Regions from separate parts of the Streptomyces sp. NBC_00726 genome, predicted to be linked through region 1. Evidence: riboswitches for the same ligand, from Rfam matches in the RefSeq annotation. Region 1 holds a riboswitch; the other holds the start of a gene.
What was found. A riboswitch is a leader RNA that binds a small molecule or an ion and turns the genes downstream of it on or off. The one in region 1 is predicted to bind ZMP and ZTP.

Region 1 (14,287 bases):
CGCACGGCGTCGTCACCGACGTCCTCGTCACCCCCGGACAGCAGATCGACGCCGGCACCCCGCCGGCCGTCGTCGCACGAGAGGAAGCAGCGTGACCCAGAGCTGTGCCGCCCGCGTCACCGCCGCCTACCACCGCATCGCCGAGACCGACCGGCCGGAGGTGTGGATCCTCCTGCGCGAGGAGGAGGAAGTCCTGGCGGAGGCCGCCGCCCTGGACGCCCGGCTGGCCGCCGGGGAGCAACTTCCCCTGGCGGGCGTCGTGTTCGCGGTGAAGGACAACATCGACGTGGCGGACCTGCCCACGACGGGCGGCTGCCCCGACTTCACGTACTACCCGGACTCCTCCGCGACGGCCGTGCGGCGGCTGCTGGACGCGGGTGCGCTCCTGCTGGGCAAGACCAATCTGGACCAGTTCGCCACCGGCCTGGTCGGGACGCGGAGCCCGTACGGTGCCGTGCGCAACGCCCTGCGCCCCGAGAAGATCTCCGGCGGATCCAGTTCCGGTTCGGCGGTCGCCGTGGCCCTCGGCATCGTGGACATCGCGCTCGGCACCGACACGGCGGGCTCCGGCCGCGTCCCCGCCGCCCTCAACGACATCGTCGGGATCAAGCCCACGCTGGGGCTGGTGCCCACCACCGGAGTGCTGCCCGCCGTCCGCCCCTACGACGCGGTCACGGTGTTCGCCCGCACCCTGACCGAGGCCCAGACGGCCGTGGGCGTCATGGCGGGACCGGACAGGGGCGACCCGCGCGGCCGGGCCTGGCCCGACGACGTCCGGCTCGCCGCCCCGGCCCGGCCCCGGGTCGCGGTTCCCCGGGACCAGGACCTCCTCCCGCTGTCGCCCGAGGGGCGCGCCGCGTTCGCGGCGGCCGTCAAGCAGCTGGAGGCCGCCGGCGCCACGACCACCGTGGTGGACGTTTCACCGCTGCTGACGGCGGCCCGGCTGCTCTACGAAGGGGCGCTGGTCGCCGAACGCTACGCGTCCGTCGGCGAGTTCATCGTGGACCACCCGGGGGCGGCGGTGGACCGCACGGTCGCCAGGATCATCCGCGCCGCCGCCAAGGCGCCCGCCCATGCGCTGGCCGCCGACCAGGAACGGGTGGAACGCTACCGGATGTTCGTGTACAACAACCTTCTCGCGGAGTACGACGCGCTGCTGCTGCCGACGACCACCGGGCACCCGGACATCGCCCAGGTGCAGGCCGATCCGGTGGGGATCAGCTCCCGGATGGGCACGTACACCAACTTCGTGAACCTCCTGGACATGGCGGCGGTCGCGGTCCCGGCCGGGGAGGCCGACGGCAGCCCGTTCGGCGTCAGTGTCATCACCCGCGCCTTCGAGGACCAGCCGGCCATCGACATCGCCGCCCTGCTCACCGGGGAACAGGCACCGCACCCCCTGCCGGACGGGGGCGTCGCCCTCGCCGTGTTCGGCGCCCACCTGACCGGGCAGCCGCTCAACCACCAGCTCACCGATTCCGGGGCACGGTACGCCGGTGAGGTGACCACCGCCGCGGCCTACCGGCTCACGGCGCTCGCGACGACCCCGCCCGAGCCGGGCCTCGTCCGCGTGGAGCCGGAGGCCGGTGCGGCGATCCCGGGCGAGCGCTGGATTCTGGCGCCCGGCGCCCTCGGGCGCTTCCTCGCGGCGCTGCCGGCGCCCCTGTCGCTGGGCCGGGTCGAACTCGATGACGGCAGCTGGGTCCTCGGCTTCCAGTGCGACCCGCACGCGGCGGCGGGCGGCACCGACATCACGGAGCACGGCGGCTGGCGCGCCTATCTGGAGGCGACGAGCGCCTGAGACCGCGGGCCGTCGCGGACCGGGGGCGCCACCCGGCGTACACCGAGTGGCGCCCCCGGTCCCCCGCCCCGATGCTGTTCCGGCGCCGCCCGTACGCCCGCAGTGAGAGGCCCGACATGCCCATGGACGAACCCCCTCCTGCGGGCAGCACACGCGCATGGCTGGAACTCCAGGCGATCCGGGCGCTGCTGGACGCCCAGCGGCGGCGCGTCACCCGGTACGCCGAGCGGTACGGTGCCCCCGCGCCCGACACCGTGCCCCGGGCCCCGGAGGCCGTCGCCGCTCCCCCGCCCTCCGGTCAGGAGGTGCTCTACGCCCTCCCGGTGGCGGCCCTGCTGCTGACCCCGGTGTTCGGCGAGGACGGCGAGATCCGGGACGTCGTCCTCCTCGCCCGCAACGCCACGGCCCGCGCCCACGCGGCCACCCGGTTCCCCGGCGGGGCCCTGCCCCCGTGGACCGGGCCGGTGTCGCTGTTCGAACGGGTCCCCTCGCTGGCCGCCACGGCGATCCCGCGCATGCTGGCCGACGCGCACCGCAGGGGTGCGCCGCAGCAGAGCGACACGGTGGAATGGCTGCTGAACACGCGCACCGGGCCGGTGCGGGTCAGCGCGGAGGTCCGGATCGCGCCCTGCGGCGACCACTTCCTGCTCACCTGGGAACCGGGCGGCCGGCTCAGCATGGCCGCGGCGGCCCAGCAGCTGGTGCGCACATGCTGGGCGGAGTGGAATCTCGCCGACGACGGCATCCAGCCGTCCCGGGGATTCCGCCAGGTGCTGGGCCTGGCGGAGAACGTCCCGGTGCCCAGCCTGTCCGACCTGGCGGACGCCACCACACCGGACTGCCTGACCACCCTGTACCAGGCGCTGTACGACGTCCTGCTGCGCAAGCGCGTCACCCGGTGCGAGCTGCGCTTCCGTGGCAGCGAGCGCATCTTCCGCATGGTCGCCGAGCCCGTGCGCATCGCGCCCGGCGGCCTGGTGTGGGCCCTGCGGGCGGTCCTGACCGACGTCACCACGGACCGGCGCAGACGGGAGGCGGCCCGGCGGGCCGAGCACGACGCGCGCCGCGAGCACGAGCGGGCCGAGGCGGTGGCGGAGATCGCCGAGGTCCTGCGTGCCGCGGTGCTGCCGCACTTCCAGGACGAGCTGGACACCTACGGCCTGGAGGCGGCGGCCGTCTACCGCCCCGACGCGCCCGGGGCCGGGGTCGGCGGCGACTGGTACAAGGCCCGCGGGCTGCCCGACGGGCGGCTGCTGCTCGCGCTGGGCGATGCCCGGGGCCACGGCCTGGAGGCGGTCACCCTGATGGCCAAACTCCGTTACGCGCTCGCGGGGCTCGCGTACACCTCGGAGTCCGTGGAGCGGCTGACCCAATGGCTCAACGAGGTGGCCTGCGCGGACGCCCGGGAGTCCACCGCCACCGCGATCATCGCCCGCTACCACCCCGAGCGCACCCTGCTCCGCTGGACCTGCGCCGGACATCCGCGCCCGGTGCTGCTGCGGGACGGCCGCGCCGCCCAGCTGCCGGCCCCCGCCGGAGGGCCCGGGCTCACGCTGGGCGTGCTGCCGGGGGCCGCGTACAACGCCACCGAGACGAAGCTGGAGACCGGCGACATCGTCCTGATGTACTCGGACGGGCTGACCGAACGCCGCCCGGCCGACCCCGACCAGGACACCCTCCGCTTCCTCGGCGCGGCCGAGACCTGCTTCCGCGAGTCCGCCCCGGGCCCGGGCCACACCGGGCTCCAGGACTACGTCGAACGCCTCGTGGCCCGCCTGGACGGCCCGCACTGCACGGACGACGCGACGCTCCTGGCGCTGCGCCGGCCGTAACCGGTGGCCGGGCCACGACCTGGGTACGCCCCGGCGGTCAGCGCAGTCCGGCGAAGAGGTCGTTCTCCGGGACGGGGGCGTCGGTGGTGTCCCTGACGCGCACGAAGGGTTCCACGCCCATCAGCTCGCCGAACCGCTCCTTGCCCATCTTGAGGAAGAAGATGTTCTCGCCCTGGCTGGCGTGCGCGGCCAGCGAGTCGAACTTCTGCCCGCTGAACGCGGTGGTGTCGACCCAGGTGGTGATCTCGTCGTCGGGCAGGCCGATCTCCGCCATGGCGGCGGCCTCCTCCGGGTCGGGCTCCGGCAGGTCCTCGCCGAACTCGCGCATCATCTCCCCAAAGCGCTGCATCATCGAGCGCGGTGCCGTCGTCCAGTAGACCTTCGGCGTGAGCCCGGTCATCTCCAGCGCGGCCATCGTGATGCGGTTGGCCTGGATGTGGTCCGGGTGGCCGTAGAAGCCGTTCTCGTCATAGGTGACGACCACATCGGGCCGGTAGTGGAGCATCAGTTCCGCGAGCCGGGCGGCGCCCTCCTCCACGGGCGTCCCCCAGAACGCCCCGGGCGCGTCGTTGGCCGGCCACCCCATCATCCCGGAGTCGGCGTAGTCGAGCGTTTCCAGGTCACTGATCTTCAGGACCTCGCAACTGGCCTCCAGCTCCCGGCGTCGCATCACGGCGACGGCCGCCGGGTCGTGCCCGGGATCGCCCGGCTTCACGCCTCCCGGTCCGTCACCGCAACCGCCGTCGGTACAGGTCACCAGCACCGTGCGGATGCCTTCCGCCGCGTAGCGGGCGAGCACACCCCCGGTCCCGGTGGCCTCGTCGTCGGGGTGGGCGTGCACTGCCATCAGGGTCAGCGGCCGGTCCGTCATCACACAATCCTCCAGCGGAAACGAGCATGCGGTACGGGGCGCGGCCGACGCCGCCCCCGGTCATGCAACCGCCCGGACCTGACCCGGTGTTCCCGGTGGGGCCGACCGGCCTGGCCGATTTCCGCTGTGTGGTGCCGACGCTGCCGCTGGGGGGACACCGCCGGCCGATGCGCCCCGGCGCGGACCTGTCGGTCGCGGGCGTGGCCCGGCTGGTCGCCGAGTTCCTCCCTTCCTGCTGGACGGCGGGGGTGCCTTCGCCCAGGGCCCGGACCGTGGGGAAGACTGAGGGCATGAGCGAGGTCGTTTTCACGCGTGGGAGTGGCTGGATTCCGAGCGTGGTCCGCGAGGGCGGGATGCTGAAGCTGACGCTCGGGGCCGGGGCGGATGCCAATCATGAGCCCCGGACGTTCACGTTCCCGGTCGGGGAGGAGCATCTCGCGGTGCTCCGGGCGGATCTGGGCCGGCACCTGCTGCTGTGGAGTGCGGTCCTGCCGCTGTGCGATGCCGCCGGGACGCGGGGCCCGCTCGATGAGGGCGCCGCCGTCGCCCTCCTGGACCCGGTCCTGCTCGCCGCGCCCGCCGACGTCGACGCGTACTTCCGGCGCATCCCCTGGGACAAGGGCCGCCTCATCGCCCACGGGGCCGGCATCGACCTGCTCGAACGGGGCCAGGTCTGTGCGGCGGTGCGCACCGCGACGGAGGCGTCCGACACGAAACGGGCCCAGGAGTACCAGGCACAGCGCCGTCGCGCCGAGCGCGGCACCGTACTCGGTGCGCTCGACGCGGCGGTGCTGAAATACACGGGGCAGTACGTGCACGGCGCGACGATCCCGAGGCGGCTGCCCGGCGCCGTCGACGCCGCGCTGCTGCCCGGGGTCATGCGGGTGATCGCCACGGCGGAACACGCGTGCGACGGTCTGCGGATCGACCGCGATCCGCGACGGGGCAGGCGCGGCACGGAAAAGCGGGGCTGGGAGCGGATGGCGGCGACGGTCGAGGCGGCCGTACGCCGGGCACACCCGGAACTCGCCGACGAAGCGGTGCGCACCGTGAGCTTCCTGATGTGCTCGGAGGCAGTCGACCGCGCCAGGAGCACGCCCCTGGAGGCTTACGAGGAAGCCGCGGGCGGCCACGCGGTTCTGTCGTTCACCGACGACAAGGGCGCCGAGAAGACGTGGCGCCCGGGCAGCCCCCGTACCGCCGCCGTCGAGTTCTGGGAGTTCGTCGAGGAGCGTGTCGCATCGGACAACGAGGTCTTCACCATCGAGGACGAGGAGCGGGGCGAGGGGGTCCAGGTCCACTTCTACGCGGACTCCGTCGCCCGGATCACGACCGTGCGCGCGGGCGGGGGCGGGGCCGATCCGGAGTACCGGGTCGAGTACGGCCTGGTCGACGGGATCAGCGGGTACCGGAGCCTGGTGAGCGCCTTCGTCCGGGGCGGCTGCGGCGCGCTCGACGGGCTGGGTACGTGGATCGCGGACCACGCCGAGTTCGAGCGCGCACGCCGGCGGCGGGGCGGCCGGTAGCCGGCGCGCCGGGGTCAGGCCGGTCCCGTCGAGCCGCCCGGGCCCACCACCGTAAGCAGGTCCACGACGAAGACCAGGGTCGAGTGCGGCGGGATGAAGGCGGAGGGTGACTGCTTGCCGTAGCCGAGGCGCGGGGGGACGATGATCTCGCGCCGGCCGCCGGCCCTCATGCCCCGCAGGCCCCGGTCCAGGCCCTTGATGGCCTTGCCGCCGCCTACGGCGAACTTGAACGGCCGGTCCTGCCCCCAGGAGGAGTCGAACTCCCTTCCGGACGCGAACGCGACGCCGACGTAGTGGATCTGCACCACCCGGCCGGGCAGCGCCTCCGGCCCCTCCCCCACCACCAGGTCCCGGGTCGTCAGCTCGGTGGGCGCGGCGCCCGCCGGCACCTGGACCTCGGGCTTGGCCGGTTCGCTCATCGTGGACCCCTCGTCTGTCGGCACGGCTACTTCGTGTAGTTGTAGACGGTCGCCCGCGAAACGCCCAACTGGCCGGCGATGAGCCGGGCGGAGCCGCGGGTCTCGAAGAACCCGTCGCGATGCAGCCGCCGGACCAGCTCGCGCTTCTGCTCGCGGTTGAGGCCGCGCGGTGTGCTGGAGCGTTCCGCCGCGAACGCGTCGATGGCCGCCCGGAGTTCGCGGCCGCCGCGGTCGCGCGGTGTCTCCAGGGTCTCGCCCTGATGCCGGACGTCGGTGGCGACGAGGTTGGCCAGGGTGAGGGCGAGCGGCGAGAGCGTGCTGACGTCCAGGTTGAGGCAGAGGGCCGCGACATAGTGCCCCCGCGCGTTCCTGATGCCGATCGATGTGCTCTTCGCGGGGCGCCCGTCCGGGAACCGGTTGCCGTAGTTCTGGACGACACCGGGGTAGTCGGGGTCCGCGATGCGGCGCAGGCCCAGTTCGGTGGCGGGGTCGCCGGCCTGCCGTCCGGACAGGTTGTTCTCGATCACGCGGATGGCGTGGTCGGGCCTCCGCAGATCGTGCAGGACGACCTCGCACAGGCCGGGGAACATGCGCCCGACGGCGACGGCGATGCGCTCGGCTTCGCGTACGAGGTGCTCGTCGTCCGGATCGCCAGTGGGGCCGGTGGGGCTGGTGGGGTCGGTCATCGTGTGCCGCCCGTTTCCCGGGCGTCGTCGTGGCCGCCGAAGACCGCGGCCATCCTCTCGGCGGACTTGAGCCCCGCGCCGGTGAGCACGACGACGGTCGTCTCGTCCGGGGCGATCTCACCGGACGCGATGAAGTGGTCGAGGGTCGCCGCGGCGACGCTGCTGGTCGGCTCGGCGTACAGGCCGCGGGCGCTCAGGGCGCGGACGGCGGCGTGGATCTCCGCCTCGGGTACGGCGTACGCGGCTCCGCCGGAGCGCCGGACGGCCTCCACCGCCTCGGGCAGCCGGACCGGGCGGGCGATGGACGCGCCCTCGGCGATCGTCGGCACCCGCGCGCCGCGCGAGCCCGGGTCGATGCCGTTGAACGTGTCGGCGATGGTCGCCCAGTGCTCGGGCTGCCCGACGAAGAGCCGCGGTCGCCGGCCGATCTGCCCGGCGTCGAGCAGTTCGCCGAACGCGAGGTCGCACCCGATGACATTGCTGCCGGCCCCGGCCACGAGGACCACGTTGTCGGGTGCGGTGAAGCCCAGGGACTCCCACATCTCGTACGCGACGGTCTTGGTGCCCTGGATGAACATGGGGTGCCAGTTGTGGCTGGCGTACGGAATCCGCTCCGACTGCCGGACCGCCTCCTCCGCGACCTCGTCCCGGCTGCCCGCCACGAGCTCGATCTCGGCCCCGTACGCCCGGGCCTGGAGGATCTTGGCCGCCGAGGTCGCGGCGGGGACGATGATCTTCGCACGGATCCCGGCAGCGGCGGCGTAGGCGGCCACCGCGGAACCCCCGTTCCCCGAGCTGTCCTCCAGCACACGGTCGGCCCCGTGCGCCACGAGGTGCGAGACCATCACCGATACGCCCCGGTCCTTGAAACTGGACGTCGGATTGAACCACTCCAGCTTGAAGTGAACCCGCCGCCCGCCCCAGTCGACCGGGATCATCGGCGTACAGCCCTCCCCCAGACTCACCCGGCGCCCGGCCGGAACGGGAAGAGCGGCCCGATAACGCCAGAGCGACCGCTCGGCGCCATCGATCTGCTCCGGCCGCAGCCCCGGCAGCGCACTGACAGCAAGGGGACCCCCGTCATCGCCCCGCCAGCGCGGATCACCCAGGGGGTAGCGCCCGCCGGACCGGTCGACGAGGACGGGGCCCGCGCCACCTGAAGGCTGTCCATCGATCATGAGTGCTCCCGGCTTCGCGTCGTCTGGCGTACGCCTCAGGTTAGACGCACAGTCCAGATATGAACACAGCGTCCAAGACATGCTTACGTGAGCCACCGCGACGGAGACACGTCCCACCCGTCTCACCGGCTGTCGTCCCATTGATCGACTCGTGCCTCCCCGGTACCTTTGCGGACGGCCGCGACTGGCGAAGGTGGACAACCACCGGGAAACGGCCGCCGTGCAGTGCACATGTGAACGCCGTCCGCCTGGGTGTTCCCGTCAACGATGTCCTTACGAGGGAGTCATGACGTGGAGCTTCGCTATGGGATCAATCCGCAGCAGCGTCTCGCCGAGGTGGCACCGACCCGGCCCGGGCAGTGGCCCGTACGGCTCCTGAACGGCGAGCCGTCCTACATCAACCTGCTGGACGCGCTGAACTCCTGGCGGCTCGTCAGTGAGGCGAGCACGGCTCTGGGCAGGCCGGCCGCGGCCTCGTTCAAGCACGTCTCACCGGCGGGCGCCGCCGTGAGCGGTCCGCTGGACGAGGCCGTCAGAGAGCTGTACCAGCTGGGCGACGCGCCGGTCGGCGCGCTCACGGGCGCCTACCTCCGCGCCCGTGACGCCGACCCCAAGTCCTCGTACGGAGACTTCGCCGCCGTCTCCCACCCCGTCGACGACGAACTGGCCGAGCTGCTGGGCCGGGTGATCTGCGACGGCGTCATCGCGCCCGGCTACGCGCCCGGCACGGTCGGGAAGCTGCGCGGGAAGAAGAACGGCCGCTTCCTGGTCCTGGAGGCCGACGGCGCCGCCGTACCGCCACAGCGGGAGACCCGCGAGGTGTCCGGGCTCCGCCTGACCCAGGACCGCGACCTGACCCCGCTCACCCGGGACCTGTTCACGCCCCGGTACGGGGAGATCACCCCCAAGGTGGCCGACGACCTGCTCCTGGGCCTCGCGGTGCTGCGCTACACCCAGTCAAACTCGGTCTGCTATCTGCGGGACGGGATGACCCTGGGCATCGGCGCCGGCCAGCAGTCCCGGGTGGACTGCACCAGGCTGGCAGGCGCGAAGGCGGACACCTGGTGGCTGCGTCGCCACCCGGCCGTCAGGGCGCTGGACTTCGCTCCCGGCGTGCGCCGCCAGGACCGGATCAACTGGCAGGTCCGGTTCGTCGAGGGCGATCTGACACCGGACGAGGAAGGCAGGCTGGCCCAGGTGCTCCGCACACCGGCGACCCCTCTGGCCGCGGAGGAGCGCGCGCGCTGGCTGGACACCCTGTCCGGGGTGTCCTTCGTCTCCGACGGCGCCCTGCCCTTCCGCGACAACGTCGACCACGCGCGGCGGCACGGCGTCACCGCCATCGCCGAGCCGGGCGGCTCCATCCGGTCCGACGACGTCGAGACGGCATGCCGCGAGCACGGCATCGCACTCGCGCACACCGGTCTGCGGCTCTTCCACCACTGATCCCGGTCAGCCCAGGAAGCTCAACCGCACCTGCCGCTCCGCGTTGTCGACATTCGTGTCGACCAGGCACACCGACTGCCACGTGCCCAGTTCCAGGCGGCCCGCGATGACCGGCAGGGTGGCGTGCGGGGGGACCAGGGCCGGGACCACGTGGTCGCGGCCGTGGCCGGGGTGGCCGTGGCGGTGTTGCCAGCGGTCGTCGGCCGGGAGCAGGGTGTGGAGGGCGGAGAGGAGGTCGTCGTCGCTGCCGGCGCCGGTCTCCAGGACTGCGATGCCGGCGGTGGCGTGCGGGACGAAGAGGTTGAGCAGGCCGTCGCGGCCGGAGGCCGACCGGGCGAGGAACTGTTCGCAGTCCGCCGTCAGGTCGGTGACGGTCTCCGTGGAGCCGGTCGTGAGGCGCAGGACCGTGGTGGTGAAGGCAGCAGGCATGGGTCCCATCCTGCCGTGGCGCCGGGCCGGAATCGTTGAGCGACCGGCGCGCGGGAAGTTCCGTGGGGCCGTCGTAGTTGGTAGAAGCGTGAACGATTTGGTGATGCGGTCGGTGGACGTCGTGGTGATAGGCGCCGGGCAGGCGGGGCTGTCCGCCGCCTATCACTTGCGGCGGAGCGGTCTGGAGCCGGACCGCGACTTCGTGGTCCTCGACCACGCACCGGAACCGGGCGGCGCCTGGCAGTTCCGGTGGCCTTCGCTGACGTACGGCAAGGTGCACGGCATGCACGCGCTGCCGGGGATGGAGCTGACCGGTGCGGACGAGGAGCGGCCCTCGTCCGAGGTCATCGGGGACTACTTCGACCGGTACGAGCGCGCCTTCGGGCTGCGCGTGCACCGGCCGGTCGACGTCTCCGCCGTGCGCGAGGGCGACGGCGGCCGGCTGCTGGTCGAGACCTCCGAGGGTGCGTACGCGACGCGCGCGCTGATCAACGCGACCGGGACCTGGGACCGGCCCTTCTGGCCGCGCTACCCGGGGCAGGAGACGTTCCGGGGGCGGCAGCTGCACACGGCGGGCTATCCGGGCCCGGCCGAGTTCGCCGGACAGCGGGTGGTCGTCGTGGGCGGGGGTGCCTCCGGTACGCAGCATCTGATGGAGATCGCCGAGGTGGCGGCGGAGACGCACTGGGTGACGCGCCGGCCGCCGGTCTTCCGGGAAGGGCCCTTCGGGGCTGACCAGGGGCGGGCCGCCGTCGCCATGGTGGAGGAGCGGGTGCGGCGCGGGCTGCCGCCGCAGAGCGTGGTGAGCGTGACCGGGCTGCCCGTCAACGACGCCGTCCGGCGCGCCCGCGAGTCCGGGGTGCTGGACCGGCTCCCCATGTTCGACCGGATCACGCCCACCGGTGTCGCCTGGGACGACGGCCGCCGCGTCGAGGCCGACGTCATCCTCTGGGCCACCGGCTTCCGCGCGGCCATCGACCATCTCGCCCCGCTGCGGCTGCGGGAGCGCGGCGGCGGCATCCGGGTCGAGGGGACCAGGGCCGTACGCGACCCGCGCGTCCACCTCGTCGGCTACGGTCCCTCCGCCAGCACGATCGGTGCGAATCGCGCGGGGCGCGCCGCCGTGCGGGAGATCACGGCGCTGCTGCGGGACGGGGTGCGGGCGATGCCGGGGGCGTCTGCGGAGCCCGCGGGACCTGCGGAGCCCGTAGAGGTGCCGGCCTTCGCCTGAAGGGCGCCCGCCCCCTCACCCCCCGCCCCGCTTCCGGTTGAACTCCGCCACGTTCCGCTGCTGTTCCGCGTAGTCGTCCGTGAAGCGGGTGTCGCCCGGGGCCACCGTCACGAAGTACAGCCAGGGGCCCGGGGTGGGGGTGATCGCGGCGGTCGTCGCCTGTTCGCCCGGGTTGCCGATGGGCGTGGGCGGGAGGCCCTTGTGGGCGTAGCTGTTGTAGGGGCTGTCGAGCCTGGTGTCGCCCGTGGTGGTGTCCAGGGTGCTGCGGTTCAACGCGTAGTTGAGGGTGGAGTCCATCTGGAGCGGCATGCCCCGGTCCAGGCGGTTATGGATGACGCGGGCGACCTTGCCCATGTCCGTCTCGGTGTCCGCCTCGGCCTGGACGATGCTGGCGATGGTCACCGTCTGGTACACGGTCACGTCGTTGCGGCGGGCGCCCGCCGTGATGTGGTCGGCACCGAAGTGCCGGTCCGCCGTGTCGGTCATATAGCGCAGCAGGCTCTTCGGGGTGGTCGCGGAGGTGACCGGGTACGTCGCCGGGTACAGATAGCCCTCGGGGTTCCCCTTCGCCGCGGCGGGGAGCGGCAGGTCCGCCGTCGGCGCGGCCGAGGCGGTCGTGCCGGCGGGTACGCCGAGCGCCTGGTCGACGGCCTCATAGACCTGGGTGGCCCGGCGACCCTCGGGGATGACCAGTGTGCGGGCCGTCTCCTCGGTCTTCGTCTCCCGGGTGAGCAGCGGGACGAGGACCGCCGCTGCCGCGGCGAGGACGAGCAGGGCACCGGTGAACAGCGTCAGGCGGCCTCGCCTGGTCAGGCGCGGGCGGCGACGGCGGGGCGGGGTGACCGGGGGCGGAAAATCCGGGGGCTCGTGCGCCATGCGGGCACGCTAACCCGCTCCGGTCCCGGGCCCGGGGACGCCATGCCCGGCGGCACGCCTCCCGGTCAGCCCGCCACCGGGGCCATCTCCGTGTCCCGGCGGACCAGGGCCGCGTACCGTCCGTCGAGCCGGAGCAGTTCTTCGTGGGTGCCGCGCTCCGCCGTTCGGCCGCCGTCGAGGACGACGATCTGGTCGGCGTCGCGGACGGTGGAGAGCCGGTGGGCGATGGTGATCGTGGTGCGTCCGGCGGAGAGTGCGTCGATGGCCTCCTGCACGGCGAATTCGGTACGGGTATCGAGCGCGCTGGTCGCCTCGTCCAGGATCAGCACCGGCGGGTCGCGCAGGATGGTCCGCGCGATGGCGAGGCGCTGCTTCTCACCGCCGGAGAAGCGGTAGCCGCGCTCCCCCACAAGGGTGTCGTAGCCGTCGGGGAGCGAGGCGATGTGGTCGTGGATCTGCGCGGCGCGGGCGGCCGCCTCGATCTCCTCGTCGGTGGCGTCCGGCTTCGCGAAGCGCAGGTTCTCGGCGACCGAGGCGTGGAAGAGGTACGTCTCCTGCGAGACGACGCCGACCGCACGGGCGAGGGTGTCGAAGTCGAGGTCCCGCACATCGACCCCGTCGAGGGTGACGCGGCCGCCGGTCACGTCGTACAGCCGGGGCACCAGGTAGCTGAGGGTGGACTTGCCGGACCCCGTGGGGCCGACGACGGCCAGTGCGGCTCCGGCGGGCACGGTGACATCGACGCCGCTGAGGGTCGGGCCGCTCTTCTCGTCGTAGCTGAAGTCGACGTTCTCGAAGCGGACCTCGCCGCGCACCTTCTCCAGGCGCACCGGGTTCTCCGGCTCCGTGATGTCCACGGTGAGGTCGAGGTATTCGAAGATCCGCTGGAAGAGCGCGAGGGACGTCTGCATCTGCACCCCGGTGGAGAGCAGGCTCACTGCGGGGCGGAACAGGCCCTGCTGGAGCGAGACGAAGGCGACCAGGGTGCCGATCGAGACGGCGGGCCCGCCGGACTGGAGGGCCATGCCTGCGGCCCAGTAGATGACGGCCGGCATGGCGGCCATGACGATGCCGATGGTGGACATCCGCCACCGTCCGGCCATGCTGGCGCGCACTTCGAGGTCGACCAGCCGCTCGGACTCCTCGGCGAAGCCTCGGGTCAGCGAGTCGGAGCGGCCCATCGTGCGGCCGAGCAGGATGCCGCTGACGGACAGCGACTCGGTGACGGTGGCGGCCATGGCGGCCATCTGCTTCTGGCGCTGGGTGGTGATCTTCTTGCGCTCGCGGCCGACCCGGCGGCTGATCCAGACGAAGACGGGCAGCAGGAGCAGCGAGACGACGGTGAGCCGCCAGTCGAGCGCGAGCATGGCGACGACGGTGGCGATGACCGCGGTGAGGTTGGAGACGAGGGAGGTCGCCGTCGAGGTGACGGTGGCCTGCATGCCCCCGATGTCGTTGGCGATCCGGGACTGGACCTCACCCGTGCGGGTCCGGGTGAAGAAGGCGAGCGGCATCCGCTGGAGCTGGGTGTAGACGGCGGTGCGCAGATCGTGCATGACGCGCTGGCCGACGGTGGTGGAGATGAGGGTCTGAAGCACGCCGAAGACGCTGTTCATCACGGCGGTGAGGATCATGCCGAGGGCAAGCAGCGTGAGCAGCCCGGTCCGGCCCTGCGGGAGGGCGGTGTCCAGGATCTCGCGCAGCAGGAACGGCGAGGCGACCGACACCAGCGACGAGGCGCCGACGAGCAGGCCGACCACCGCGAGGCGGCCGCGGTACGGGCGGAAGAGGCGGAGGATGCGGCGCAGCTCGGCGGGCGGCTGCGCGGCGTCCTTGGGCGGGGGTGTCCACGTGGGTTCGTCGGGTTTCATGAGCTCCTTCGTCGGGCGTGCGGCAATGAGACGGGCGGGGCCGCCCGGGCGCGGGGATTCGCGACCGTGACAGTCGAGCCGAATGAGAGCATAGCTCATTGTTACCCCTACTCACAATGAA
Region 2 (14,287 bases), 4.3 Mb from region 1:
GCCCGCCACTGCGGGGTGTGGAACTCCACCACCAGGTTGGCCGCCCACATCAGCGAGGCCAGATCCGCCACGACCACCTGCTCGGACGGCTCGCTCCCGTGGTGCGGCACCGGGGCCCGGCGTACCCAGGACGGAGTACCGGGCGGCGGGTTCTTGGTGAAGAACAGCTGGCCCTCCGGCCCGTCCGGATAGCGCAGGAAGGACACCGGCCGGTCCCGCAGATGCGCGAGCAGCGCCCCGGCCGCCGTGGCCGCGTAATAGTGCAGCACCTCGCCCTTCGTGGTGCCGGTGGCCGGATACAGCACCTTGTCCAGATTGCTCAGGGACAGCCGTCGCCCCTCCACCTCGGTGATCGGCGTCATACGATAAGAATCACACGCGAAACGCTGCTTTCTTCGTATAAGCGGATGCAAGGGGTGAACCGGTGAGATCCATCTGGAACGGCGCCATCTCCTTCGGGCTGGTCAGCATCCCGATCAAGCTGGTCAACGCCACCGAGAACCACTCGATCTCGTTCCGGCAGGTCCACGTCGAGGACGGCGGCCGCATCCGCTACCGCAAGGTGTGCGAGCTGGACGGGGAGGAGGTGACGCCCGCCGAGATCGGCAAGGCGTACGAGGACGCCGACGGCACCATGATCCCGATCACCGACGAGGATCTGAGCCGGCTGCCGCTGCCCACCGCGAAGACCATCGAGATCGTGGCCTTCGTCCCGGCCGACGCGATCGACCCGCTCCAGATGGACGCGGCCTACTACCTCTCGGCCAACGGGGTCCCGGCGGCGAAGCCGTACACCCTGCTGCGCGAGGCCCTGAAGCGGAGCCGGAAGGTGGCCCTCGCCAAGTACGCCCTGCGCGGGCGCGAGCGGCTCGGCATGCTCCGGGTCGTGGACGATGTGATCGCCATGCACGGGCTGCTCTGGCCGGACGAGATCCGGGCCCCCGAGGGCGTCGCCCCGGAGTCCGACGTGACCGTCCGGGACGCGGAGCTGGACCTCGCGGACGCCCTGATGGACACCCTCGGCGAGGTCGACATGGACTCGCTGCACGACGACTACCGGGAGGCGGTCGAGGAGCTGATCGCCGCGAAGGCGTCGGGCGAGGCGCCGGAGCCGGCCGAGCCGGGCGCGAAGGGCGGCGGCAAGGTCATCGATCTGCTCGCGGCCCTGGAGAGCAGCGTCAAGGCGGCGAAGGAGGCCCGGGGCGAGGAGGAGGACTCCGTGGCGGACGTCACGTCCCTGGCCGACCGCAAGTCGTCCGGCGCCGCCAAGAAGTCCGCCTCCGCCCCGAAGACCGGCGGCGGCAAGAAGTCCACGGCGAGCGGCACGGGCAAGCAGGCGGCCAAGAAGACGGCCACCAGGAGCACCGCGAAGAAGACGGCCGCCAAGAAGACGACGGCGAAGAAGACGGGCTCGAAGAGCACGGCGTCCCGCAAACGCGCCTCGGCCTGAGCCTCTGCGAATGAACGTGGGGCCGCCACCAGGATCGGTGGCGGCCCCACGCCTCGTCCCAGCGCCGGGCGGTCAGCGCCGGCGGTAGGAGTTCACATAACCGGCGGCCGGGGTGCCGACGCCCGTCACGTCGTCGTAGCCGCGCACGGCCGCCAGCGAGGCGTCCTTGCCCAGGCTGCGCACGGTGGTCCGCAGACCGTCCGCCGCGTCGAAGCCGTTGACGTAGTCGACCCGGACGACCGCCAGGTCACGGTGTGCGCCCAGCGGGTGGTCGGTCACGTCGTGGTACGCCTTCGAGTGGTACCGGGCGTAGATCGCCGGGTTGGCGAAACCGATCGGCCGCCCGTGCCGGGCCTGCTGCGCCAGCGCCTGGATGCCCGCGATGACCGGGGCCGCCAGCGAGGTGCCGCCGATGCGGTATTCGTCGTAGCCCAGCGAACCGTCGGGCAGGGTCTGGGTCTGCCCGACCAGGAAGCCGGTGTTCGGGTCCGCGACGGCCGCGATGTCCGGGGCCGTGCGCATCCGGGTCTTCCCGTTCGCCCGCGCCAGCGAGTCGGGCACGATCCCGCGCTGGTAGAACGGCTGCTTCACGGTGGAGCTGGTGCCGCCGCCCGCGCCGGAGGTGTACCCGCCGGGGAATCCGTCCCAGCTGCGGCCGTCCGCCGCCAGCGGGGCGTTCAGCGTGCCCCAGCCGGTCTCCCAGAGGTACTTGTCGTGCTTGCCGACCGAGAGCGCGGTGCCGCCGACCGAGGTCACCCAGGCCGAGTTGGACGGCACGTCGATCTGCTTGGTGCCGGTCGACGCGACGTTGTCGCCCGCGTCGCCGGAGGAGAAGTAGAAGCCGATGCCCTCGACCGCGCCCATCTTGAACACCTGGTCGTAGGCGAGCGCCAGGTCCGGGGTCTGGTTGGCCTCCACATCGCCCCAGGAGTTGGAGACGATGTCCGCGAGGCGGTGGTCGACCACCTTGTTCAGCGAGTCCAGCAGGTCGTCGTCGTAGCAGGAGGCGCCGCCCACGTACACGATGTCGGCGGCGGGCGCGACCGCGTGCACGGCCTCGACGTCCAGGGTCTCCTCGCCGTACCAGCCGGAGGCCCCGCACTCGTCGGTCTTCGTGTAGTCGTCCGGCAGCACCTGGCTCAACTGCCCCCGCTTGTACGGCGCGTCGCCGTGGCGCTTCGCGTACTCTGCGGCGTCCTTCGCGATGGTCGGCGAGGCATACGCGTCGGTGATGGCGACGGTCACCCCCTTGCCGGTGTAGCTCCCGGCCCCGTACGCGGCGCGCAGCTGCTTGCCGGTGTAGCCCTTGACGGCGTACGGCGCCTTCGACCCGTACGCCTTCGGCAGCGAGGAGGCCGTCTTCGACCCGAAGTACGAGGAGAACGGGCCGGAGTTGCGGAACACCGCGTCCGGCGGCGGCAGCACGTCGTCGTGGCGGGCGGTGTGCGGGGCGTTGTCCAGCCCGGACACGGCGAGCACGGCGTCACCGAGCGCGGCGGGCACCGAGGCGGTGGCGGCCGGGGCCCGGTAAGTACGCCCGCCCTTGCGGTAGTTACGCAGCTGGGTGGAGAACACCTTCTCGGCGGCGGCCACATCACCGGTGGCCGAGACGTAGTGCTCGTTCGCCCCGGTGACCGTCAGCCCGCCGTCCTCCAGCCACTGGGAGACCTGCTCGATCTGCTCCCGGCTCGCCCCGAACCGGGCCCGCGCCCGCGCGGGGCTCAGGAACTTCCCGTACGAGGACGAGTCCGGGTCCGACACGGCCGCGGCGTAGGCGGCCAGCCCCTTCGCGTCCCGGCCCGCCAGGTGCACCCGGACGGCCACCTTCGTGCTGTCGGACGCGGCCCCCTGGTCGGCCGAGGCGGTGGCCCAGGCCGGTTTGGTGCCCTGCAACGCGTTCCGGCCCCCGTGCCCGGCATCGGCACTGGCGTCGGGCATCCCGAGGGCGAGCGCCCCGGCGAGCAGCGGCAGTGTCACTGCCATGCTCAGCCCGGCGCGTCGTCCTGCGCGGCTGAATATCAAAACAACCCCCTGCGATATGGGTCTCGCGTACGGAGCATGTGCCGAATGAAGTGCACATGTAATGCGCCACTCTTGCGAGGAACGCTTCATGCAGGGGGCATGCGTTACCCAAGACTCGACCAAGTGCCGTGGGAACCGGGCCGGTTCACTTACCGCCGGGCGCCCGGCCCGGCCGCCCGGTAAGGTGCGGAGGGCCGCGACTGGCGCGCATCCCTCACGGGGTGCTCAGTGGAATCGACCACGAGGGAGCGGCACACCCCGGGCGTGCCCGGGGGCGTCATGCCGGAGAGCCGTCCGCCTGGGCATCCGGGTCCACGCCGCAGCCATGCGACCGACCCGGGAGGAACCCGTGACCGCGTCCGTACCCGCACAGCCCCGCCACCCCGCCCTGCTGGCCGCTGATCCGGAACTCGCCGCCCTGGTGGCAGCCGAGGAGCGGCTTCAGGCGGACACCCTGCGCCTGATCCCCAGCGAGAACTACGTCTCCGCCGCCGTGCTCGAAGCGTCCGGCACGGTGCTCCAGAACAAATACTCCGAGGGCTACCCCGGCAAGCGCTACTACGAGGGCCAGCAGGTCATCGACCAGGTCGAGACCCTGACCGCCGAGCGCGCCCGCGCCCTCTTCGGCATGGACCACGCCAACGTCCAGCCGTACTCCGGCTCACCCGCCAACCTCGCCGTCTACCTGGCCTTCCTCAAGCCCGGCGACACCGTGCTCGGCATGGCCCTGCCCATGGGCGGCCACCTCACGCACGGCTGGGGCGTCTCCGCCACCGGCACCTGGTTCAACGGCGTCCAGTACGGCGTACGCCGCGACACCGGCCGCGTAGACCTGGACGAGGTCCGCGACCTGGCCCTCGCCGAGCGGCCCAAGCTCATCTTCTGCGGCGGCACCGCCGTGCCCCGCACGATCGACTTCGCGGGCTTCGCGGAGATCGCCCGCGAGGTGGGCGCGGTCCTGGTCGCCGACATCGCGCACATCGCGGGCCTGGTCGCGGGCGGCGCCCACCCCTCGCCCGCGCCGCACGTGGACGTCGTCTCCACCACCACCCACAAGACCCTGCGCGGCCCGCGCGGCGCGATGCTCCTCAGCCGCGCCGAGCACGCCCGCGCCCTGGACCGCGCCGTCTTCCCCGGCCTCCAGGGCGGCCCGCACAATCAGACCACGGCGGCCATCGGCGTAGCCCTGAGCGAGGCGGCCACGCCTGCCTTCTGCTCCTACGCCCACGCGGTGGTGGCCAACGCCCGCGCGCTGGGCGAGGAGTTGGCGGCCCGGGGCTACGACCTGGTCTCGGGCGGCACGGACAACCACCTGCTGCTGGTGGACCTCACGGCCAAGGGCGTCCCGGGCAAGCCGGCGGCCAAGGCCCTGGACCGGGCGGGCATCGTCGCCAACTACAACGCGGTGCCGTACGACCCGCGCAAGCCGTTCGACCCCTCGGGCATCCGCCTCGGCACCCCGGCGCTCACGTCCCGGGGCATTCCCGTCTCGGAGATGGCCAGGATCGCGGACTGGATCGACCGCGTGATCACGGGTGACGAGGACACGATCGGGAAGGTCCGCGCCGAGGTGAAGGACCTGATGGACGCGTATCCGGCCCCGGGCCTGCCGGTGGGGTGAGCCGCCGCGTGCGACAGTGCCCCGCGCCGGAGGTGTCCGGCGCGGGGCTCAGGCGTCCGCGGGGACGCCGATGGCTTCCGTGATCGCGGCCACGGCATCGGCGCGCATCATGCCGAGGTGCACGTACGGCTTGCCGCTGTGGGTGACCATCGGCCGCGCGTTGACCCAGACCCGTTCCGGCAGCCCCAGTCCGGCCAGGGCCGCCCGGAGAGCGTCGGCCGCGTCGTCGGCGGCCTGGCGGCCGTCTCGATAGGTCTGCATGTCCATCGGCATCAGTGGCTCCCCGAGGCATGGTCGCGGATCTTCGTGGCGTGCCGCGCGGCCTGCCAGACGTCCCCGGCCTCCTTGGCGGACTTGAGACTCCGCCACTCGGTACCGCAGGTCGTGCAGCCCGGGGCCGGGGCACAGTCCAGCAGCCAGGCGTAGAAGCCCACGGGAAGGTCGATGGGTGGCTCTTGGGTGCTCTTGTGTCGCATCGTCAATTCTCCCCGGCTGCGAACAGGTGTGGTGGGAGAGCCCTGGTCGGCCCTGCGGCGACGCTAGGGAACACCTGTGCCGGGGCTCCAGTTCCTTGCACAAGCTTGCACGGCAATTACGCCTGCATAGGGGGGTCTTGACGTATCTGCACAGGTCGGGAAGGCTGATGCAAGTCTGAGCAAGCACCTGATTCGGGAGGCTGGCATGTCCGTGGAGTTCGTAGGGATCGACCCCAACACCGACCGCGACCACTGCCCGACCGTGTGGGCCGACGGGGAGGCGCAGGAAGTTCTCCTCCAGGGCTGGAAGCCTGACGCCAAGACCCATGCCCAGTGTGAGGCGACCAGTCCGGCGAACGGCTCCGTGCCGGACACCGAAGCGATCGTCCGGATCCCGGCCCGGATGATCCCGATGATCAGGGAGGCATGTGATGCCGTCGAGCGTGCCCAGCTTCGGTGAGCTGCTGGGCAAGTGCCAGCGGACCGCCGTCCATCTGGAGCTGCGCGACTCCTACGCGCCCACGGAACGATTCGAGGCGTGGCAGCGGGGCGAGCGCATCAACTGGGCCGATCGTGAGTCCTGGTGGCATCCGTACGACCAACTGATCTCCGAAACCGTGGCCCGTGGCGTCACCATCCGGCGTGCCCGGATCGTCTCGGAGCCGGTGAGCGAGTACATCCGCTGGGAGCACTACGTCACTCACGCCAACGTGACAGTGGGTGAACAGGTCCGATGGCTGCCCAGAAGGTTGGCGACCGGCATCGCGCTGCCGGGAAACGACTTCTGGCTGTTCGACGGCACCCTGTTGCGGGTTCACCATTTCTCGGGTGACGGTGCCGTGGTGGAGGACGAGATCACGAACGAGCCGGCCGTTGTGGCGCTGTGCCGCTCCGCGTTCGATACGGTTTGGCAACTCGCCACCCCGCACGAACAGTTCGAGATCTGACAGAACGGCCGGTTCGTTGTCCCAACACCCGTCGCCCAACGTCCAGAAGGCGCGTGAGGCGATAGCTGCCCGCCTGCGGGAGCTACGTCTGGACGCCGGTATTTCAGGGCGCGAACTGGCCGTTCGCTGCGGATGGCACGAGTCGAAGTCCTCGCGCATCGAGAACGCTCGAACGCCCCCTTCGGACGCCGACATCCGGGCCTGGTGTGCCACCTGTGGCGCCCCTGGGCAGGCGGACGACCTGGTGGCGGCCAACCGGCAGTCGGCGGAGTCGTACGTCCAGTGGAGGCGCCTCCAGGGCACCGGCTTGCGACGCTTGCAGGAGAGCGGGGCATCCCTGTACGACCGGACCAAGCTGTTCCGCGTCTACTGCTCCGACGTGATCCCCGGGTTCCTGCAGACGCCTGAGTACGCCACGGCGCTGCTCTCGTCCATCGCGGCCTTCCGGGGGACCAAGAACGACGTGGGCGAGGCCGTGGCGGCCCGCATGGACCGCAATCGGGTCATCAGGGAGGGCAACCGCCGGTTCCTGATCGTGCTGGAGGAGTCGGTCCTGCGGTACCGCGTCGCCGACGCCGAGACGATGGCCGTCCAGTACGGGCACCTGCTGGCCGCCATGGCCCTGCCCAGCGTCGCCCTGGGCATCATCCCGTTCGCCGCTGAGCGCACCGTCTGGCCGATGGCCACCTTCACCATGTTCGACGGGAAGAGGATCCACGCCGACACGCTCGACGCTGCCCAGACCCTCGTTGAACCGAGCCAGGTGACCCTGTATGCGCGGGCATTCGATCGGCTCTCAGAACACGCCGTACGGGGGCAGGCGGCCCGCGGAATCATCGCGAACGCCATTGCCGCTCTCGACTCCTGATCGGCGCTCGGATCTCGAAACCCGGAGCTCGGGTTCCGGGCGCCGTGGGGGAGTCGTGTTCGGCGCCCGGGTAGCGCTTGAGCTTCGGGATTCGAGGTCCGAGCCGTGTTCTTCGTCCGGCGGGTAGGTGAGGGATGGGGAAACCCTCCTGCCCTCCCCACCCCGTCACGGCCAGCAAGTATGACTAATAGTGAGCGAATTGCAGCGGAAAGTCGCGACTGCTTACGGTGCCCCCAACGAAACGACCCCGACGCGGTGTAGTCGCACCGGCCGGGGTCTGACCCAAGATCGACCCAGCGGAAAGTCCCGATCTCATGGCTGCCCAGCACTTTAGTCCCGCCCTGCCCGTCTCCGCCGAAGGCCCCCGCGCGGCCCGCCCCGGCTACGGCAAGCGTTCCGCGCCGCCCGGTCAGGACGCACCCCGCCCCGCAGACTTCACCGGCCTCCCCGAGCGCGAGCGGTACGTCGCCGCGTACATCGACCGCTTGCCCGACGGCGCTGCGATGGACATCAAGTCGCTCGCCAAGGACCTCCCCCTGTACGGCCAGATGGCCATCGGCTCCGCCCTGCGCGCGCTCGCGGTGGCCGGGCACCTGCGCCGCGTACGGCGGCGGGTCGACGGGGAAGGCACATGCCGGTGGGTGACGTACACGTACTGGTCCCGGACCGCCCGCGACAATGAGTGGTGGAGCGCCGCGCTTTCCGGACCGGCCGATGTGCCCCCGCAGCGCATCGCCCCCGAGCCGCCCGCGCCGCCGAAGGCTCCCGGCGCACCCTCCGACGCGTACCGCGCCCTCGCCGGACTCGGCCGCCGCGAACCCCGGCTGGCGCTCTCCGCCGCCGACTGCGCCGCCCTGGAACCGCTGGCCGCCGCCTGGTTCGCACGCGGCGCGGGCGCCGAGCACCTGACGGCGGCGCTCACTGCCGGGCTCCCGGAGCACGTCGCGTTCCCGCTCGGGCTCGTGCGCCGCCGCCTGGCCGACAAGATGCCGCCCGAGCTGCCGGACGCGGGGGCCCCGGCGGGCGGCCTGAGGGTCGAGTGCGTGGAATGCGGCCGCCCGGGCCCGGCGGAAGCCCTCCCGGACGGCCTCTGCGGCCCCTGCCGTACGTCCCCCGCGACGCCCTCGGACGACACCGCTGACGTCCCGGCCCGGGTCGCCGGGCTACGGGACCTGATGCGGGCGCGCTGACCGCGTACTCCGCACCGGAGTACGCGGGTTGCTGCTGGTGCGCGCCGTGGACGTAGCGCCAGATTGAACGCATGACACCACTGCCCGCCGCGGTCGCCCCCCACGCCCCCGCCACCGCAACCGAGTTCACCCAGCGCTTCAGCTCCACCCCGCGCGGCGCCCGCCTCGCCCGGCGCCTCACCCTGCACCAGCTCGACGCCCGGGGCGAACGCCGCCCGTCCACCGGGGACGTGCCCGATCCCGCGCCCCTCGCCGAGGACGGCCGTGGCCTGCTCCTGGTCTCGGCGCTCGCCGACCGGTGGGAGGTGCTGGACCGTGTGCCGCTGGGCAAGACGGTGGTGGCCGAGCTGGAGCCGGCGGGCTGAGGGCGAGGACTCCCCAGTAGCCGGCAACACCTCCTCTCGGGCCGCCGTGCCCCTGCGAGGGGATTCGGAAGTTCCGAAAGTAGGAATCTCTCACTTTCCTGCCGGTTCGGGTACGCTGGTGCCACGAGGCAGACACGGAATGCGGATAGGGAGGTCACTCATGGCTGCGACCACGTTCCATGCCGGCGTGCGCGACAAGGGGCAGCTGACGCTGCCCGCAGGGGTCCGCGAGGCGCTGGGAGTCTCCCCGGGCGACGAGCTTGAGTTCGCCATCAACGACGACGGCGTTGTCGAGGTGCACGGACTACGCAAGATCCGCACGGACCAGGCGTGGTTCTGGACGGAGCGGTGGCAGGCGGGTGAGCGTGACGCGAGCGAGGACATCGCCGCGGGGCGCACCACCCGGCATGAGGACGCGGACGAGATGTTCGCGCACCTCGCCGAGGAGAACTGACCCCGACCCCTGGGAGGCCCATTGCCGACTTTCGAGACGACCGCTCGCTTCGACCGTGATTTCAAGAAGCTCCTCCCCGAGGAGCGGGCACGGTTCCAGGACTGCGTTCGCAAGAAGTTCGTGCCGGACGCGGCCAACGGGCGGTTTCGGCCCGGCCTCCGGGTCAAACCGGTCCAGGGAGTGCCACTCCCAGCCGGCGCGCGTCCCGTCATGGAGATGACATGGGTGCCCGACGGGCGTGCCACCTGGCAGTACGCGGATGAAATCCGCGCGGGTGAGCCGCATATCGTCTGGCGCCGAGTCGGTGGGCACGAGATCTTCGATCCCGGCCCCGCTTGAGGGACAGAGGGCCGCATCCGACGAGGTGCGGCCCTCGGTGCTTTACGCCGGCGGCCTTACGGCTCCGGCAGGGCGCCCGTACATACGCGAAGACCCCGACCTCAGCGTTTCCGCTGACGGCGGGGTCTTTGGCACCTTCTGGAGGTGCCCCCGGCAGGATTCGAACCTGCGCACCCGGCTCCGGAGGCCGATGCTCTATCCCCTGAGCTACGGGGGCGTATCGCTGTGCTGCTCTGCGACGGGTGAAACACTACCAGCTCCGGCGGGGTGCCCGTGAACAGGTATTCCGCGTCATCGCGTGACGGTCCGCGCCCCCTCGTACACACATTCAGCCATCCTTACGGGGCCGCTTCCGGGGGCGGAAGTGGGCAAAACCCGGACGCAGCCCCTCCGGCGCGCCTACTCTCGAAGGGTGTCTGGGGCATGCGGCCGCGTGCTTGTTGTCGACGACAACAAGGTCATCCGGCAGTTGATCAGGGTCAACCTTGAGCTGGAGGGCTTCGAGGTCGTGACCGCGGGCGATGGTGTCGAGTGTCTGGATCTCGTGCACCGCGTCCGGCCCGACGTGATCACGCTCGATGTGGTCATGCCCCGGCTCGACGGCCTCCAGACCGCCACCCGGCTGCGGTCCGACCCGCGCACCGGGCATCTGCCGCTCGCGATCGTCAGCGCCTGCACGCCGTACGAGGTGGACAGCGGGGTCGCCGCCGGGGTCGACGCGTTCCTCGCCAAGCCCTTCGAGCCGGCCGAGCTGGTGCGGCTCGTGCGCCGGCTGATGGAGCGCGGGCGGCGGGCCGCGCTCGACGGGCGGGCGGAGAGCGCCGTCGGCTGACCGGATGGCGAAACCGGTTCGCGAAGGGCCCCCCTTCCTCCCATACGCTTGTCCCGTGACCCCCGTCGATCTCTCCACGACCGTGCTGCACGCCGTGCGCCGCGCGGTCCGCGAGGACGCCCTGCGCGCGCCCGTGCCCGCGCGCGTACGGGTGGAGAGGACCCGGCCCGGCGGGCGCGGCGACTACGCCAGCGCCGTCGCCCTCCAGCTCGCCGGCCTCGCCGGCCTCCGCGCCGGCGAGGTCGCCGAGATCCTGCGCGACCGGCTCGCCGGAGCCCCCGGAGTCGCCGGCGTCGAGATCACCGGACCCGGCTTCCTCAACTTCACGCTCGACGCCGCCACCGGCGCCGCCGCCCACCGCGACCTCGTCCACCGGGTCCGGGAGCAGGGGCGGCGGTACGGACACGGGGACGCCCTCGCCGGACAGCGGCTGCGGCTCGGCCACGCCCGCGAGGTCCGGGCCGCCGTCACCGCCGACGCCGTCCGCCGGCTGCTGACCGCCCAGGGCGCCGACGTACACCTCGCCTGCGACGGCGAGCCGGACCCGGACTGGGCGCGGCTCGGGGTGGGTACGGAGGCGTACGGGATGCCGCAGGCGGAGGCGCCCGGCGCGGCGCACGACGAACCGCGCGTCCCCGGAGCCCAGGCGGAAGCCCTCATACGCCCCGTCCCCGCAGGCGACACCGCCGCCGCCCTGCCGGCCCGGCTCGGCCGAGACGCCGCCCGCTGGGGTCTGCTCAGTGTCGCCGGGCACGACCGTGCCCCCCTCGGGCCCGGGCTCCTCGCGCAGACCGAGGCCAACGGCCTCTTCCGTGTCCGGTACGCACACGCCCGCGCCCGCGCCGTGCTCCGGGGCGCGGACCGGCTCGGGGTCGCCGTCGCGGGGCCCGGCGAGGACATCGACGCGACCGGGGCCGCCGGCCTGCTCACGCTGCTCGACGCGCACCCGGGCGTCCTCGCGGGCGCCGCCCGCCACCGCGCCCCCGACCGGCTCGTCCGGCACCTCGACGCGGTCGCCGCCGCCTTCTTCGACTTCCACGACGCCGCCCCGCCGCTGCCCGTCGGGGAGGAGAAACCCTCGGCCGCCCACCGCTCCCGGACGGCCCTCGCCGAAGCCGCCGGGACGGTGCTGGCCGGCGGCCTGTCCCTGCTCGGCGTCAGCGCGCCCGAACACCTCTGACCACCCGAGAGAGCCGAGCCCACACCATGAGCCGATCCGCACACCCCGCCGGACCCCGTCACGCCGACGTCATGTCCGACGGCCACTACCTCGCCCCCGCCGACGACCTCAACGTCCTGGACGAGAAGGTGTGGTCCAGCACCGTCACCCGTGACGAGCACGGCGCCCTGACCGTCGGCGGGCTCACCGTCTCCCGCCTCGCCGAGGAGTTCGGCACCCCCGCCTACTTCCTGGACGAGACCGACTTCCGGGCCCGCTGCCGCGCCTGGTCCGACGCCTTCGGGCCCGGGGCCGACGTCTTCTACGCCGGCAAGGCGTTCCTCTCCCGGGCCGTCGTGCGCTGGCTCAAGGAGGAGGGGCTCAACCTCGACGTCTGCTCGGCCGGCGAGCTGACCACCGCGCTCGACGCCGGAATGCCCGCCGAGCGCATCGCGCTGCACGGCAACAACAAGTCCGTCGAGGAGATCGAGCGCGCCGTCACCGCGGGCGTCGGCCGCATCGTCCTCGACTCCTTCCAGGAGATCGTCCGCGTCGCCCACGTCGCGCAGCGCCTCGGCAAGCGCCAGCGCGTCCAGATCCGGGTCACCGTCGGCGTCGAGGCGCACACCCACGAGTTCATCGCCACCGCCCACGAGGACCAGAAGTTCGGCATCGCGCTCGCCGGCGGACAGGCCGCCGAGGCCGTGCGCCGGGCGCTCACCCTGGACGGGCTCGAACTCGTCGGCATCCACTCCCACATCGGGTCCCAGATCTTCGATATGGCCGGCTTCGAGGTCTCCGCCCGGCGCGTCGTGCAGCTGCTCGCCGAGGTGCGCGACGAGCACGGCGTCGAACTGCCCGAGATCGACCTCGGCGGCGGCCTCGGCATCGCGTACACCTCCGAGGACGACCCGCGCGAACCGTACGAGATCGCCAAGTCGCTCGGCGACATCGTGACCCGCGAGTGCGAGGCCGCCGGGCTCGCCACCCCCCGTATCTCCGTCGAGCCCGGCCGCGCCATCGTCGGCCCGACCGCCTTCACGCTGTACGAGGTCGGCACCATCAAGCCGCTGGAGGGCCTGCGCACCTACGTGAGCGTCGACGGCGGCATGTCGGACAACATCCGGACCGCGCTGTACGACGCCGAGTACAGCGTCTCGCTGGCCTCGCGGACCTCGGACGCCGAACCGATGCTCGTCCGGGTCGTCGGCAAGCACTGCGAGAGCGGCGACATCGTGGTCAAGGACGCCTTCCTGCCGGCGGACCTGGCCCCCGGCGACCTGATCGCCGTGCCCGCCACCGGCGCGTACTGCCGCTCCATGGCGAGCAACTACAACCACGCCCTGCGCCCGCCGGTCGTCGCCGTGCGGGACGGCGGGGCGCGGGTGATCGTCCGGCGCGAGACGGAGGAAGATCTCCTGCGTCTCGACGTCGGCTGATGCCGTATTTCCGGGGGCGTACCACGCTGTCCCGGTAAACATCTCAGGATCCGGACGGGTGGCGGGAACACCCGTCCGGTGAGTGAGACTGGTCCGTACTACAGGTGTAAAGGAAACGAGGTCGGATGATGCGTACGCGTCCGCTGAAGGTGGCGCTGCTGGGCTGTGGTGTGGTCGGCTCAGAGGTGGCGCGCATCATGACGACGCACGCCGACGACCTCGCCGCGCGCATCGGCGCGCCGGTGGAGCTCGCCGGTGTCGCCGTCCGCCGGCCCTCCAAGGTGCGCGAGGGCATCGACCCCGCGCTGATCACCACGGACGCGACCGCCCTGGTCAAACGCGGCGACATCGACGTCGTCATCGAGGTCATCGGCGGCATCGAGCCCGCCCGTACGCTGATCAGGACCGCCTTCGAGTACGGCGCGAGCGTCGTCTCCGCCAACAAGGCGCTGCTCGCCGAGGACGGCGCCGCCCTGCACGCCGCCGCCGAGCAGCACGGCCGGGACCTCTACTACGAGGCCGCCGTGGCCGGTGCCATCCCGCTCGTACGGCCGCTGCGCGAGTCCCTGGCCGGCGACAAGGTCAACCGGGTGCTCGGCATCGTCAACGGCACCACCAACTTCATCCTCGACAAGATGGACACCAGCGGCGCCGGCTACTCCGAGGCGCTGGACGAGGCCACCGCCCTCGGTTACGCGGAGGCCGACCCCACCGCCGACGTGGAGGGCTTCGACGCCGCCGCGAAGGCCGCCATCCTCGCCGGGATCGCCTTCCACACCCGGGTGAGGATCGGCGACGTGCACCGCGAGGGCATCACCGAGGTCACCGCGGCCGACATCGCCTCCGCCCGCCGCATGGGCTGCACCGTCAAGCTCCTCGCCATCTGCGAGCGCGCCGCCGACGGCGCCTCCGTGACGGCCCGCGTGCACCCCGCGATGATCCCGCTCAGCCACCCGCTCGCCTCGGTGCGCGAGGCGTACAACGCGGTGTTCGTGGAGGCCGAGGCGGCCGGACAGCTGATGTTCTACGGTCCCGGCGCGGGCGGGTCGCCCACCGCGTCCGCGGTCCTCGGCGACCTCGTGGCCGTCTGCCGCAACAAGCTCAACGAGGCCCCCGGGCCCGGCG

Region 2: it holds a riboswitch for ZMP and ZTP, as region 1 does, so the genes downstream of both, glyA (serine hydroxymethyltransferase) here and OG338_RS01965 (phosphoribosylaminoimidazolecarboxamide formyltransferase) in region 1, are expected to answer to the same signal.

Annotation. Positions count from the first base shown of each region.
Region 1 covers NZ_CP108983.1:463,470-477,756, forward strand. Annotated here, with positions in the region: gene OG338_RS01920 (biotin/lipoyl-containing protein) at 1-95, shown strand, start outside; gene atzF (allophanate hydrolase) at 92-1,801, shown strand; gene OG338_RS01930 (PP2C family protein-serine/threonine phosphatase) at 1,924-3,633, shown strand; gene OG338_RS01935 (PIG-L family deacetylase) at 3,671-4,504, opposite strand; partial or broken gene OG338_RS01940 (alpha/beta hydrolase) at 4,621-4,731, shown strand; gene OG338_RS01945 (DUF6357 family protein) at 4,795-6,030, shown strand; gene OG338_RS01950 (FKBP-type peptidyl-prolyl cis-trans isomerase) at 6,045-6,449, opposite strand; gene OG338_RS01955 (transcriptional regulator) at 6,476-7,135, opposite strand; gene OG338_RS01960 (pyridoxal-phosphate dependent enzyme) at 7,132-8,313, opposite strand; ZMP/ZTP riboswitch at 8,484-8,574, shown strand; gene OG338_RS01965 (phosphoribosylaminoimidazolecarboxamide formyltransferase) at 8,581-9,759, shown strand; gene OG338_RS01970 (YjbQ family protein) at 9,766-10,188, opposite strand; gene OG338_RS01975 (NAD(P)-binding domain-containing protein) at 10,292-11,419, shown strand; gene mltG (endolytic transglycosylase MltG) at 11,435-12,295, opposite strand; gene OG338_RS01985 (ABC transporter ATP-binding protein) at 12,361-14,166, opposite strand.
Region 2 covers NZ_CP108983.1:4,735,468-4,749,754, forward strand. Annotated here, with positions in the region: gene ligD (non-homologous end-joining DNA ligase) at 1-362, opposite strand, end outside; gene OG338_RS21355 (Ku protein) at 425-1,450, shown strand; gene OG338_RS21360 (protease pro-enzyme activation domain-containing protein) at 1,523-3,433, opposite strand; ZMP/ZTP riboswitch at 3,659-3,783, shown strand; gene glyA (serine hydroxymethyltransferase) at 3,798-5,093, shown strand; gene OG338_RS21370 (hypothetical protein) at 5,142-5,366, opposite strand; gene OG338_RS21375 (hypothetical protein) at 5,366-5,569, opposite strand; gene OG338_RS21380 (hypothetical protein) at 5,775-6,029, shown strand; gene OG338_RS21385 (DUF6879 family protein) at 6,001-6,516, shown strand; gene OG338_RS21390 (helix-turn-helix domain-containing protein) at 6,533-7,384, shown strand; gene OG338_RS21395 (MarR family transcriptional regulator) at 7,699-8,574, shown strand; gene OG338_RS21400 (hypothetical protein) at 8,646-8,939, shown strand; gene OG338_RS21405 (AbrB/MazE/SpoVT family DNA-binding domain-containing protein) at 9,100-9,393, shown strand; gene OG338_RS21410 (hypothetical protein) at 9,415-9,732, shown strand; tRNA gene OG338_RS21415 (tRNA-Arg) at 9,878-9,949, opposite strand; gene OG338_RS21420 (response regulator) at 10,166-10,564, shown strand; gene nrtL (ArgS-related anticodon-binding protein NrtL) at 10,620-11,744, shown strand; gene lysA (diaminopimelate decarboxylase) at 11,771-13,162, shown strand; gene OG338_RS21435 (homoserine dehydrogenase) at 13,288-14,287, shown strand, end outside.